Regions from separate parts of the Levilactobacillus yonginensis genome, predicted to be linked through region 3. Evidence: riboswitches for the same ligand, from Rfam matches in the RefSeq annotation. Region 3 holds a riboswitch; each other region holds the start of a gene.
The links. A riboswitch is a leader RNA that binds a small molecule or an ion and turns the genes downstream of it on or off. The one in region 3 is predicted to bind thiamine pyrophosphate.
Positions count from the first base shown of each region.

Region 1: linked by a shared signal. The riboswitch ahead of thiM (hydroxyethylthiazole kinase) and the one ahead of AB3Y94_RS06390 (ABC transporter permease) in region 3 are both predicted to bind thiamine pyrophosphate.
Region 2: linked by a shared signal. The riboswitch ahead of thiW (energy coupling factor transporter S component ThiW) and the one ahead of AB3Y94_RS06390 (ABC transporter permease) in region 3 are both predicted to bind thiamine pyrophosphate.

Region 1 covers NZ_OZ061549.1:2,038,357-2,043,165, forward strand. Annotated here, with positions in the region: gene AB3Y94_RS09550 (oxidoreductase) at 1-821, shown strand, start outside; TPP riboswitch at 869-973, shown strand; gene thiM (hydroxyethylthiazole kinase) at 1,386-2,174, shown strand; gene thiD (bifunctional hydroxymethylpyrimidine kinase/phosphomethylpyrimidine kinase) at 2,197-3,012, shown strand; gene thiE (thiamine phosphate synthase) at 3,012-3,665, shown strand; gene AB3Y94_RS09570 (IS3 family transposase) at 3,749-4,642, opposite strand; gene AB3Y94_RS09575 (helix-turn-helix domain-containing protein) at 4,639-4,809, opposite strand, start outside.
Region 2 covers NZ_OZ061549.1:1,608,089-1,612,897, reverse strand. Annotated here, with positions in the region: gene AB3Y94_RS07700 (DUF1097 domain-containing protein) at 1-63, opposite strand, end outside; gene AB3Y94_RS07695 (tyrosine-protein phosphatase) at 426-1,832, shown strand; gene AB3Y94_RS07690 (hypothetical protein) at 2,265-2,405, opposite strand; gene AB3Y94_RS07685 (hypothetical protein) at 2,458-2,892, opposite strand; gene AB3Y94_RS07680 (hypothetical protein) at 2,959-3,264, opposite strand; TPP riboswitch at 3,381-3,478, shown strand; gene thiW (energy coupling factor transporter S component ThiW) at 3,556-4,065, shown strand; gene AB3Y94_RS07670 (hypothetical protein) at 4,105-4,569, opposite strand; gene AB3Y94_RS07665 (MFS transporter) at 4,690-4,809, shown strand, end outside.
Region 3 covers NZ_OZ061549.1:1,315,889-1,320,697, forward strand. Annotated here, with positions in the region: gene AB3Y94_RS06385 (MucBP domain-containing protein) at 126-2,216, opposite strand; TPP riboswitch at 2,628-2,733, shown strand; gene AB3Y94_RS06390 (ABC transporter permease) at 2,794-3,546, shown strand; gene AB3Y94_RS06395 (ABC transporter substrate-binding protein) at 3,543-4,547, shown strand; gene AB3Y94_RS06400 (ABC transporter ATP-binding protein) at 4,551-4,809, shown strand, end outside.

The sequences.
Region 1 (4,809 bases), 720 kb from region 3:
TTGCATTAGTCACTGGTGCGTCATCTGGAATCGGTAACGCCATTGCTCGCAGTCTGCACCGCAACGGGGTCATCGTCTACGCCGGGGCGCGGCGGGTCAGTCGGATGAACGATTTGGACGACCTGGGGATTACCACACTGCCGTTAGATGTCACGGACGCTACCAGTGTGGAACACGTTGTCGACCGCATTGTCAGTGAGACTGGTCGGGTGGATATCCTGGTCAACAACGCTGGCTACGGCCTGATGGGGGCGTTAGAGGATGTACCCCTGGAACAGGCGCAAGATCAATTCGATGTGAACTTATTTGGGGCGGCCCGGTTGATTCAGTCGGTGCTGCCGATGATGCGGCAACAACACGCTGGTCGGATCATCAATATTACCTCGGTTGACGGCAAAATAGCCCAACCGCTGGCTAGTTGGTACGTTGCTTCCAAGTTTGCCTTAGAAGGCCTCTCTGACGCGTTACGCTTGGAGCTGGAACCACTGGGCATCCATACTGTCGTCATCGAACCCGGGGCCATTCGCTCCGAGTGGGCCGACATTGCCACGAAACATTTGCAGGAAACCTCTGCTAAGGGCCCGTACCAACCAACGGCGGACCGCGCAGCGGCGATTCTGGCGGCGGTCAAACAGTTCTCCAGCAAGCCCCAGGTCATCGCGCGGTTGGCCGACAGAGCAGCGTTGTCTCGGCGCCCGAAGACCCGTTACCATGCGGGTTCTGGTAGCCAGTTACTCTACTTGAAACCATTTATGTCCGACAAGATGATCGACCGGATGTGGCGGGTGGTTGGTGAAGCGGCACAACGAATTACCCACTAACCCGAGTGTCGTTGCTGTTAATCAGAAACCTGTTATACTTAAATCAACCAGAACACTAGGGGTGTCCACGATTGGGCTGAGACGCGGGTGACCGCGATCCCTTAGAACCTGTCAAGTTCAGACTTGCGGAGGGAACGTGTCGTGGCACCGAACAGCGGGCCGCCGGTTCACACGCGTGAGCTGGCGGCCCGCTTTGTCTCGTTGGTAAATTGGTCGCCTCCGGCTGGCAGGGCGGGCGACCGCTGTGGGGACCGGAAAAAGCCGAAGAGCGGTCTTTTTCCTCGACTGGTAGCCCCGCCCAACCCGCGGGTCTCCCAGCTCGTCCCACGCTGTAACTTGGTAAACCACCAAGTAACACCGTCGACACAGCGAGCACCCACCCTGCCAGCCTTCGGCTACGGTTGCGTTTAAAGTAAAGCGTCGCCAGCGCTAGTGTGACTGGGCTGTTGTAACCAACGACAATCTGGTCGTGCACCTGTGATCAGATTGGTACGATTCATCGTTCCGCCGCAGTCTCACTGTGACCGGTTCACTCTGGAAAAATCTATAGGGGGATTCACCATTATGAAAGTAGACTTGTTGAATGAGCTTCGGAAGCAGAATCCAATCGTTTTTAACATCTCCAACTTCGTCACAGTTCAAGACGTGGCTAACGGTATCAACGCGTTGGGCGCGTCGCCGATCATGTCCGAAGAAGTGGGTGAGGCCGAGGAAATGGTTGGCTTGGCCAGTGCCGTTTGCCTGAACCTGGGGGCGTTTACGCAGACCCAGGTCGAACAAATTCGGACGGTGGGGCGCTTGGCAAACCAGCAGAAACGGCCGTTGGTGGTCGATCCGGTAGCGGTGGGGGCCGTTCATTACCGGAAACGCATCACCACGGGCTTACTGGCCGACTTTCACCCGGATGTCATTCGCGGGAATGCCGGTGAGATTGCGGCGTTGGCCGACGTTGATTGGCAGGCGAAAGGCATTGATGCCGGCGAAGGTAGCGGTGACCTGGTGACCATTGCGCAGGCCTGTGCTAAGAAGCAGGGCTGCGTGGTCATTTTATCCGGGCCGACCGATATTATTACCGATGGGACCCGCACGACCAAGGTCTTGAACGGTACGCCGTTGTTCCAGGTCCACGTCGGCTCTGGCGATATGTTATCCAGTATTGTGGCGGCGTTCTGTGCCATTGAAGAAGACAGTTTTGAAGCAGCACAGACGGCCTGCCTGGTCTTTGCGGCGATTGGCCAATTAGTAGTCAAACAGTCGCCAGACGTGGGTGCTGGAAGTTTTATCGTGAAATTATTAGATGCTTTACAGAGGACAACGGTTGCAGATATTTCAGCAATTGCAGCCTACGAGTAAGAATCAGAAGGGATGAGTTATTATGGCAAATGAGTTTCCACAAACGTTAACGATTGCGGGGACCGACAGTGGTGGTGGTGCCGGTGTGATGGCTGACCTGAAGACGATGCAGGAACGGCAAGTCTTCGGCACCGCTGTGATCGTTGCCGTGACCGCGCAGAATACGTTGGGGGTCCAGGACTTCATGGCGTTACCGCAGAAGCTGGTGGATGAACAGTTCGCTTCGCTGGCGGCTGATTTGAAGATCCGCGCCTGCAAGACGGGGATGTTAGCGGACGCTGCGCACGTGCACGGCGTTGTGGAAAATTTGAAACGCTATGACTTTGGACCCTTGACGGTCGATCCCGTGATGATTGCTAAGGGCGGTGCGGCGTTGCTGGCCGATGATGCCGTGGCAACGGTGCGCGATGAACTGTTGCCGCTGGCGGACGTGTTAACGCCTAATCTGCCGGAAACGGAACGCCTGACCGGAAAAACCATTCAGGACAACCAAGCCATGGAAGATGCGGCGGTTGCCTTGCAAAATATGGGAGCGAAAAACGTGGTCATCAAAGGTGGTCACGAGGCGACGCCAGACCAGGCCAGTGACTTTGTCTTACTGGCAGACGGTCGATCATTTTGGCTGACGGCGCCCCGGGTAGCCACGGTTCGGACGCACGGGACTGGCGACACGCTGTCGTCGTGCATCACGGCTGAATTGGCGAAGGGCCAAGACTTTGAATCAGCCATTCGTATTGGTAAGGATTTTGTCACGGCGGCAATTGCCAATCCAATTGCCGTTGGTAACGGCCACGGTCCGTTGAATCATTGGGCTTATAGCCAGGGAGGTGCCGAATAATGTCAGTTACGTTTGAACCAGGCCTGTTGCGGGCCTACTTTGTCGCGGGTAGTCAGGATGTTCCCAATCAGGACTTGCGGGAAGTCTTAGCAACCATGTTAACTGCCGGTATCACGGCGTTTCAGTTCCGTGATAAGGGCAACAGTCAATTGACCCCCGACCAGCGATTAGCGTTGGGAAAGGATTTGCGCGACCAGTGTCACGCGGCCAGCGTTCCGTTTATCGTGGACGACGACGTGGACATGGCGTTAGCCTTGCACGCTGATGGCATTCACGTGGGGCAGAGCGACCAAAAGATTCAGCAGGTGATTCAGGAAGTCTCCGGGCAAAATATGTTTGTGGGCCTGTCCTGCTCGACGGCAGCTGAAGTGGCTGCGGCGAACCAGTTGACCGGCGTGGATTACTTAGGCAGTGGTCCGATTTTCCCAACCACGTCCAAGGACGACGCTGATCCGGTCATTGGCGTGGCTGGGCTGCAGAAATTGGTGGCTCAGGCGAACGTGCCAATCGTGGCCATTGGCGGGATTAGGGTTGATTCGTTAGCCGCCGTTGCCGCTACTGGTGCGGCCGGTGTAGCGGTTATCACGTTGTTGACGCGGAGCACGTCGCCAGCCAGCGATGTGGCCGCGATGCGCCAAGCATTTCACCGTTAAATATAAGTAAAAAACAGCGCAGTGACGGGGTGTACTAGTCCCTGTCAAGTTGTCATATGAAATAATATAATTTTATGTTGTCTCTAAGCGGCCTCACTCCGGTATTCTACCGGGGTGAGGTCGTTTCTTGCTGGTGAGCGATCTAGGTGATTGAAGTAGTGGATTCCTTCCTTTACCAGCGCTTCAAATTCTTCGTAGGTTTTGGGCATTGGATGACGATCCATCCAATGCGTCTTGAACTCATTCCACCAACGTTCCATTGGCGCGTTATCGCAAGGCGTACCCGGTCGTGACATACTGCGTGTGACTTCGTAGGGGACCAGAAAGTTATTGAATTGTTTGGACGTATAAGCCGATCCGCGGTCAGTATGAACTACCGGATTGACGTCACCAGCGTACTCAAAAGCCCGCCGAAATACTTCGATTTCGGCATCTGCTGTTTCTGTTTTACTTAAGTTAGAGGCAATCAAGACCCGTCCGTAAAGGTCCAAAACGCCGCTCAACCGCATTTTGAACTGCCCATTAACGCCGTAAGATAATTCAGTTGAATCGGACAGCCAAACCTGATTAGGGGCGGTGGCCGTAAAATTTTGGTTCAAAAGATTATCTTGCATGTACTGTTCTTGTTCCTTGATTCTATGATGCTTCTTGACCCGAATCTGGCATCGAATCCCTAGGTTACCCATAATGCGTTTGACTCGCTTAATGGTAACGTCAAAGGTGATCTGCTCGTCTCGGTTCAGGTTTGATAAAATCTTACCAGCACCGATTGCTTGATGATGTTGTTTAAACCAATATGTGATGCGTTCTTCTAGTAGCTTTTCTTGAGCGCCCCAGACCGTTTCTTGACGGTGGAGGAACTTATTGTAGGCTTGCCGGCTCACGCCGACGTATGACAATAATTTTGTGATGGCACCGTGTTTCCCTTGACTGACCTCGCTGATTGCCCGATATGCCAGTCGATGTTGTTGTTTCACCCCTTGCGCTGAAGTTCCTGATATTTTTTTACAAATTCTTCCAGTAGTTTCATGTCGGCGACCTGACCTTCCAATTGTCGAATCCGTAGATTCGCTTTGTCTAGGTCGGTCACTTCTTTTTGTGCCTTACGGCGCCCACGGTTGTCTCTTAGAACCTCATATCCGCC
Region 2 (4,809 bases), 290 kb from region 3:
ATAAACGAGAGTGAACAATCCCACCCCAATTGAATCCAACCAGACTTTTCTACTAATTTTCATACAGAATCCCCTTTACTAATCAAACGCTTACACGGTTATTGTAATCAACAGTTTAAAGGATTCAGTTGATGGGCGCAAGGACTTTAGGTAAAACGTTATAACAAATATTTAAAATACTCAGAAATTACTCGATGTTTGGAGGTGTACGCTAGTTTGTCCGCAACTTTTTTAAAAGATTGGCTAATTTGGATTTAGACTAAAGCTAGTGACAACGGTTCCTGTCGGCGGTTGCATAAAGATTATCGTAATGGTCTTTACCAATCGTGTACAGAACGTTTGCAAATACAACACAATCCCTTGCTAATATCAATTCTTGTGATAAGCGCTGAACACTAATAATAACTATAAGCGGGGAGAATATAATGCAAAGCTCAATTGTCAAGACCCTTAGCCTAGCCGGGGTCACACTATCATTAATGGGAGCGGGCGTCCCAAGCGTTGTTGCCGCTGCTGATGCCAATACTGCTGGCCAACCAACGGAACAAACGACACCTAAGCCTGGTGACAAAGACAAGCCAGCTACGGGGACTGATACTGGTAAGCCAGTGACGCCACCGGTTACAACGCCGGCTAAGCCTAAGCCAAAACCAATCAACCCTATTCCAACTGAATCACTGGGTAGGTATTTATTATCCGACCAATCTAAGGAAGCTGACCTTAAGCAACACCTAATTACCTTCCATAAGACTAAAAACACGCGTGACATTGGTGGCTATCAGACGGCCGATGGTAAGTGGCAAATTAAGCCAAACAGCTTGTTACGTTCCGATGCCTTGAGTAACTTGGATGAAGACGATATTAAGCTGTTTACGGACAAGTACCGGGTCAAGCAAGTTGTTGATTTTAGAACGCCTGGTCAAGCTTCAGGCAAGGGGACGGATAAGGTTATTCCTGGTGCCCCCAACATCAATTTATCAGTGCTGGGTGCGCACGCCTACGCTGATGGCCAAGGCGACGGTGCCTTCTACGTTCAACGCTTAGAATTTGGCTACCCAGCGGTTATGGGTTACCGTCAATTCTTGAACATGGTCTTGAAGAATGAAGGCGGCGCGTTCCTGTACCACTGTACTTCAGGGAAAGATCGGACGGGGATTGCGACCGTTCTGTTGATGTCGATCTTTGGGATGGACAAGCAAACGATGGTTAACGATTTCATGCTCTCACAATACACGGGACGGACTGTGAAAATCGAATGGATCTCAGAATACTTCCGTGAAATTGAACAAAACTATGGTTCTCTTCAAAAGTACATCAACGACGTTCTGGGCTTTACGCCAGCCCAACAAGAACAATTGAAGGCGAAATATCTGATTTCAACTGATGGCAAGAATACGCCATACGTGGATAAGACGGCGGTTAAACCAACACCGGCTCCTACTCCAGCACCAACAGCGCCAGTGACGCCGGCTAAGCCAGATAAGCAGCCAGAAACGGCAACGCCAGTTAAGCCAACGCCAGTCAAGCCTATTCATGGTGGCGCAGCTGACAAGCCGGTAAAGGGTAAGAAGGTCAAAATTCTTTCAACCAAGAAGCTGCACACGAAATTTACGTACAAGTTGAAAGCAAATAAAAAATGGTTTAAGGACGCCTTGCTATCTAAAGTCTTTGGCAAGGGTCACACCCCCAAGCACTCTGCTAAGAAATGGCGATTAGCCAAGGTTGAGCGCGTGAAGATCTCAGGTAAGACGTACGCTTACTACCAAGTGAAAGATCACAAGGGGCATACAGCTTGGATCTTGAAGGCACACGTAGTTAAAGTGCATAAATAAATTTTTCCAGACTATCAAGTAGAATAGACAAAAGGGGTTAAGACAAAAGTCTCAATCCCTTTTTGTGTTTCGAACATACATGGTCGATACGTGCGTCAAAAGGCAGTCAACGCCGCTTACCCCCGCTAGATAAACAACCCAGAACTGGAATCATTCGTCTAGCGACGTTAATGCTCATTGATTAACCGTCTTTTGTCTCACTCTCGTGTGTGTTGGTTTAAAGTGCTTGATGTTAACGTTTAAAAATCATCGCGCCGTAATTCTCGTTTCCGGTGTAGTTGCCGCGTAGGTTAAAGAAATGCTTCTGGATAATATCAAACTTCTGCTTATTTTGAATTTTAATCTTAACTAGCTTGGAGCCCTTATTGGACTTTTTCCAGTTGAAGTGCAGGCGACCGTAGTAGATGGTTTTGCTGTGTTTCTTCAGACCAGTTAAGCGCCAGTGGTAGGTGTGACCCACAATTCTAATTTTAAGTTTATTCCCCTTAAACGTTGTGCGGTCGTTGTTGGGATGGTGGCAAACCCAGTTGTCACCATGGCGGCGGCCATGAATCCAATCAACAATTTTTTCATTGTCACTATGTCCTCCTAATCAGATCATTCAAAAAATGTACATTAATTAGCATTAGCGCATCAACAGGATGTACTGTAATTTGAGCGTCCCAGCTTGTGCGCTACCAGTCAGGTTGGTACGAATGGCATATTCTGAGGCGTTAGCGGCACGCAGCTGTTTTTCTATGGTCCGAACCAGGCCTACTCCCAGTTGCCCCTTACCGGTCGTTTCAATAGACAATTTGCCATGCTGTGGATCAGCTAGCCGATTGAGGTGGTGAACAGTTGGCTGATTGATCAGCGTCAAGTTGTGAGCGTTCAAGTTCTTCAGCTTGAGCGTTTGGATGACATCTTTGACGGTGTAATCAGCGAGGCGGTCATTGCCAGATGAATAATAATTGACCATCATAGCTAGCTGATTATTCAGTGGGTAACCGTCGTGTTGGAGTCGTTGGTAGATAAATCGGTCAAATTGGCCGCGGTCGTTGAAACTTACGGGTGAAGCCAACTTTAGGCCGTCATTCTTGACCGTTTCGCGGTAATAGCTACCGTCTTTTAAGTAGCCCCACCAAACTCAGCCGGTTGCCCGGTGGTTACCGCTAACGACGTAATAGTAGTGGGCAGTTGTGGTACCGTGGCTGAACCAGGCTTCGCGATTGACGTGCCAAGTTGTATGTGGATAGTTACGTAGATTATGTAATTTACGGGTGTGCGTGTTGTTCCAGAGATAGTGTGTGGCTGCATTACGGTTGTGAAAGACCTGCGTGTAAGGTAAGTTATGACTTCTGTTTAACTGATAGCTACTTGCCTTAGCCGTTGTGACGCCACCTAAACAGATGCTGAGAATTCCCAACATCAGGGTCAAACTGAATTTCTTCATACAAATCCCCTCCCAAGTCAGTATACCAGTTTAGCTAACCAATTTAAGGGCGAATTGGTACAGATTATTATGAGTTGCTTCGGCCAGCCAGACCCGGTATAGTTGGGCTTAACTTAAGATGACACTAGGGGTGCCAAGCGGCTGAGATGGCAGATGCCAATCCCTTTGAACCTGTTGAGTTAATGCTCGCGAAGGAAAGTGTGCGGTTGATTGGGGAGAACCCTAGGACCCTCGTTTTGCGGTGAGTAGAACGGGGGTCCTTTTGGGTAAAAAAACTGGGGAGTGAGTTAGATGTCTAAGAAAGTTTATCCCATGACATTAACGGCCATGTTAGTGGCATTAGGCGTGATTGGTGGCAGTTTGTTTTCATTTTCAATTGGGGTTGCTAAGGTAGCACCCATGCAACACTTGATCAATCTAGTATCAGGCGTGTTATTGGGACCGTGGTGGGCCGTTGCACAGGCCTTTCTCACTTCGTTGATTCGTAATCTTATGGGTACGGGAACGGTGCTGGCTTTCCCAGGAAGTATGATTGGGGCCTTTCTCAGCGGCTGGCTCTTTCGGTTGACGGGTAAACTGGTAGCGGGATTATTTGGAGAGATGGTGGGCTCCGGAATCTTAGGGGCCTTGGTGGCTTACCCAGTGGCCGCGTGGTTAATGGGAACGACGGGAGCAGTTTGGCTGTTCCTACCGAGCTTTTTCATGAGTGCAATGGTGGGCGCGTTAGTGGGTTACGTCCTCTTGAAGAGCATGTGGTCGACCGTGATTGCCCCTCAATTGACGAAATTGCGGGGAAAATAAAAAGACGCTCAAAAACAGCGCCTAAGTGATTTCTAGATTCTATTTTAATAACGCATGACTAGTACGAGCGTCATATTTCAAGTGCGTGATCTTACCAGAAACATGCTTGAAATGCTGTCCTGACTTACGTTTTCCGTATTTCTGTAAGGTGAGTTTCTTTCCGTCACGGGTGACTTTGGTGTAAGACCAAGACTTTTCTAGAGTGTCATATGCCCGTAGCCGATAAACGCCGCGGCTCTGGCGATAGACCAGGTGATTGCCCCCATAATCGTGACCACCAAAGTTAGTCATCACGAAGAGCCACTTCTTGGTTAAGATCATAGCATTGGTTGAAACTTCGGTGTCGTGGCCGCTGTGATGGATCCGGTGTTGCGTCCAAGAACCCCTGAGGGCTTTTGGCGTCCCAGTTGTCCACTTTGACTTGGCTTGTGCAGTCGTGGTTCCCCAACCAAGACTGCCAAGTAGACCCGCCGCGATAGCGACACTTGTTACAAACTTATTCATATAAATCCCCTCCGATGGGGACAAGTATAGCAAATGTTTTAGCTGTAAGCCATTTAATCTCAATTTACTGGTTTTCAATTCTTGAAAAAAGTCTTAAACTTTCATCAGGAGGTTTTTCCTGTGAAAGAACAAGCAACGTTGTCACGAAGGACAATTTTACTAATGGCAGTGGTGACGGGGGTCATTGTTGCCAATTTAAACTTTATTCAACCGATTGAAAACCTGATTGCGGCAGATTTT
Region 3 (4,809 bases):
CCGTCAAAGCAGCTAAATAATGGTTTATACTATAACGAAAAAGTGACCTTGTCTCAACTGACAAGGTCACTCTAATCACACAATTCCTATTTTGAGTCATTTACTGGTTCAGTTTGCCCACCCGCTTATTTCGTGCGCCGGCGGAAACCTAGCCAGCCCCCCAAGGTGAGCAGTAAAGCCACGCCCCACCATGGTGATGTTGATTGTTCATCCGTCTGAGGTAAAACTGTCGACGTTGCCGTTTGACCGACCGTCGCAAGTGGTTCAGCGGTCACAGTTGCCCCCTGACCACCGGTCGTAGTGCCGCTCCCACCAGGTGTCGCCGGCTTACCCGGCTCTTCTGGTCCTGGTAAGTCCACGTCTGGATCATCAACATCTGGATCAGTCGTCCCCTCATCTCCATCGCCACCAGTCTCAACAGCTGCATAGATATAGGTCACACTGATATCTTCGTCACCGAACGTGCCACTGGCATTGGCCGGCGTTGAAACTAACTGATACCCCTCTACTTCTAAAGCTTCAGTCGTGTAAGTCGTTCCAGGTTGGCCGGTCAAAACTTTATCCGCCGCGATCGATTGGCCGTTAGCCAACTGATAATGGACGGTCACGTTGGTATCCGCCACCGGGGTCACCACGGGTGGCGTCACTGTTCCACCGCCATCCTTCTTATAGACATAGTAAACGTCAATAGCGGTATCACCGTATTTGCCGACCGCATTTTCCGGGGTCTTCAACAACGTATATCCCTTGATTGTCTGGGCCTCAGTCACGTAGTCGTCGCCCACCATACCGGCCGGTAGTGTCACGGCGTCTGCCAAATCCTTGCCCGCTTCATCCTGGTAATGCACCGTCACGGCCGCCGCTTTATCCGCAAGCACATAAGGCTGGACCACAGCGAATTGATAGCTTCCATAGGAGTCGCTACCTGAAGCATTTCCCGTCATAAAGTAATACTCATCCATTGGAATCACGTTGACGCCGGGGTAAGTGGTCCCACCAGGTTTTTGATCAGGAATCTTGGTGAAGTACAGCCCACCCTGACCATCACTCGTCGCGGTCCCCCCCGTATTATAGATACGGTAGTACAATTCGTTATTGGTGAAAGAAACGGGTTCTCCCACAATAGACGTCGCAGCAATTTGAATGACTTTGCCATCGATCGTGGTAAACGAAATTTTTAAATGGCCCTCTCGTAAATCAGTATCAACGTTGACTGGATTCAATTTCACAAATTGACTGCCAGCGTGAAATGTCGTATAGCGGTTCCCTTTCAATGGTGAAAAATCCTGAACGTGGTTAAACGCCATCAAAAGGGTCTTCACGTTCGTCAGTCCAGCTAGCGGAGTCACGTCTTCAATCCGGTTATGTTGCAGATCCAAGTAAGTTAGCTTGTTCAGCTTAGCCAGTGGCGTCAGGTCGACCACATCCCCGTAGTAGTAGCCCGGATTCTGGTCCAAACTACTGCCGAGACTCAAGCGGGTCAGGTTGGTAGCGTACTGCAGGCCCTCTAAGGAAAATTCTGTTTTTCCGTCGATATACGTGTTAACTTTTCCTTGAATACTGAGCGTCGTCAATAACAGCAGGTCATCTTGCGTGATATCAGCAACGCTACCCCAGGTTTGGCCCGGATTCTGACCACGTAACGCAGTTAAAATAGCTTGCTGGAGAATTTGGTTTGGCATCCATTCATCAATTGACGACACCTTTGCCTGGTGATTCAGCTTAACGGGTGCCGCTTTGGCCACCTGAGCCTTAACCAATTTCACAGCCTTAATAGATGGATCAGCCCCCTGCTTGACGGTGGCCGGTGCTGGACCTTCAGCAGAAATGGGGACTGCCGTTTCCTGTCCACCCGGAGACTTTTCTGGCGTAGAAATCGGTTGAGCGACCTCCTGATCAGTCGCGGCGGCTGGTGCTTCTTCGGTGATTGGCTCATTTATGTTAGCGTTTTCATTTTCGACCGAATCAGTCACAACCGGTTCTTCTTCAGTCGTCTCTGTCTGCTCCGTAGCTGATGAATTCAGCGTCACAGAATCTGCTTGTAAGTGCCGTGAAGGCGTTGTGACCGCCGTGTCAGTGCTCGTAGCCACTGCTGTGTCTGCCTGTGCAGTCTGGTTGTCAGTTACAGCAACGACTAGTCCCGCAGTAACCACGGTGGCCCAGACCCAGCTGCGCCCCTGTTTCGTCAACGTCCAAGTCGTGGGTGTGTCGTTCATTTTACGCACGATAATCCTCCTCATTCGGTTGGCATATTGCGCTACATCCAGTTGTAAAATTTAGTGATGCCCTAGTAAAAATACCGGTTGTTTTGATTCACCCCCATTATAACTGGTTCCTCACCATAAAGCTAGTATATAGTGAATGATTAATGCTGTTGTAGCCACTATAAACCAGTTGTCCGCAAATCTATTCCATTGATTAATTTGTTGATTTGACAGTCTTTATAACTATTTTTTATATTTAATGTCGTCAATTGACTTTTCAATCATTTCCTATGTTACACAATTTCAAATTTGGTAAACACCGGTCCGAAAAGGTTTGTTTGGTCATTTCTCGAACGATTCGCTTAATTATAAGTAAATTAGGTTGTCCCACCCCTATTCCCATGCTACACTATGTCCAACTTAAAAAAGTTTCTGGGGATACCGTCATACGGCACGAGAGTAAGTTGTGAACTTTGACCCATCGAACCTGTCAGTTAACACTGGCGTAGGGAGAAACGCACGGATACTTCATCTTGCGGCGGCGACTTCCCCTGAGATGAAGCTTTTTATTTTGTAAAGGAGGTTATTTATGAAACGTAAGCTATACCCGTTAGGTAGCCTGGTCTTGCTCCTAACGGTCTGGCAAGTGGCGGTCACGTTACTTAAGACCCCGGCCTTCATTTTGCCCAGTCCCGTGGCGGTCATCCAAGCACTGGTGGCCGACGCTTCTGGCCTACTGGCAAATTCCTGGGTCACGCTCCACGAATCACTGATTGGACTACTCATTGCCTGTCTGTTAGCTTTTGGGACCGCGCTCGTCATGGACCGCTGGCAGTTACTTTACCAATCCTTCTACCCCCTACTCGTTATCTCACAGACACTGCCAGTCATGGTTCTGGGACCACTGCTGAGCCTCTGGTTTGGCTTCGGCATGGCCCCTAAGGTCATCCTGGTCGTGTTGATGAGCTACTTTCCCATCATCGTTTCCTTCTCGGAGGCGCTGGGAAAAGTCTCTAAGGAACAGATTCGATTCCTCCAAACCATAGGCGCCAAGGATTGGCAAGTCTATCGCATCCTGAAGATTCCGCAAGGCATGCAGGGCTTCTTCGCTGGCTTACGAATTGCCGCTACCTACTGTGTGAGCGGTGCCATCATCGGGGAATGGCTCAGCGCTGAGGCCGGGCTGGGATATTACATGATTCGGGTGAAGAATGGTTATCAAATTGACAAGGTCTTCGCCGCAATTTTTTGCGTTATCGTTTTAAGTTTGGGACTCAACATAGCAACGCGTAGTTTGCAAAAATTATATTATAAAACATTAATCCAAGGGAGATCATCATGAAATTATCTAAACTTTGGCTACTAGTTCCGGTTCTGCTCTCACTGACCGCCTGTGGCAACTCCAAGAGCTCATCGTCTGACACCAAATCCGCTAAAAAGTTGACCGACGTCTCAATCGTCCTTGACTACGTTCCCAACACCAACCATACGGGACTCTACGTGGCTAAAGATAAGGGTTACTTCAAGGATGCTGGACTAAACGTCAAAATCATCGAACCAGGCGACAACGCCACCAGTGTCGGCATGGTCGGCGCCAACAAGGCCCAATTTGGGGTCAGCTATCAAGAAGATGTAACCTATGCCCACGCGGACGGCAAGAACATCCCCGTCAAGGCTATCGGAACGGTCATCAAGCACAACACCTCTGGCTTCGTCTCCAAGAAGTCTAGCGGTATTACCTCGCCTAAAGACTTTGTCGGCAAGACCTACGCCGGTTGGCAGACACCCAGTGAGGAGGCCGTATTGAAGGCCGTTATGAGCGAAGCTAAGGTTAATCCAAAATCCTTGAAGATCGTCGGTGCCACTGGTGATGGTCCTAAGAGTCTTGGGAAGAAGAACGACATCCAATGGTGGTTCCAAGGTTGGGACGTTATTCGGGCTAAGGACGACGGCATCAAGATCAACTACATGCCCCTCCGTCAATTAGACCAGCGCTTAGACTACTACACGCCCGTCATCATTACCAACAACACTCAGCTGAATAAAGATCCTAAGTTGGTCAAAGCTTTCATGAAAGCCACAAAGAAGGGGTACCAGGACGCTATGGCGCACCCTAAGGCCGATGCCAAGATTCTCCACAAATATGCCAAGGATTACGACCTGAAGTTTCTTGAGGAATCCCAAGCCTTCCTGTCTAAGAACTACACGGATGACGCTAGCAAATGGGGGCAAATGGATAGCAAAGTCTGGAACAACTACACCGGCTTTATGAAGGAATATGGTCTGATCAAGAAGACCATCCCAGCCAGCACGCTGTACACCAACCAATACGTCGGAGGTTAGCCTATGGCGATCACACTGGAACACGTCGGCCTAACACTAGATGACTTGGAGATTCTAAATGACGTCACGGCCACTATCAATGCGGGCAGTTTTGTGTCCTTGATTGCACCCAGTGGTGCCGGTAAATCGACCCTACTGAAGATTCTGACCGGACTGTTACCCATTTCGACTGGGTCAGTGGTGGTCGACGGTCAACCCATTACCGGACTGAACACCACGTTTAGTTACCTTCCACAGGAGGATATGTTGTTACCGTGGCTGA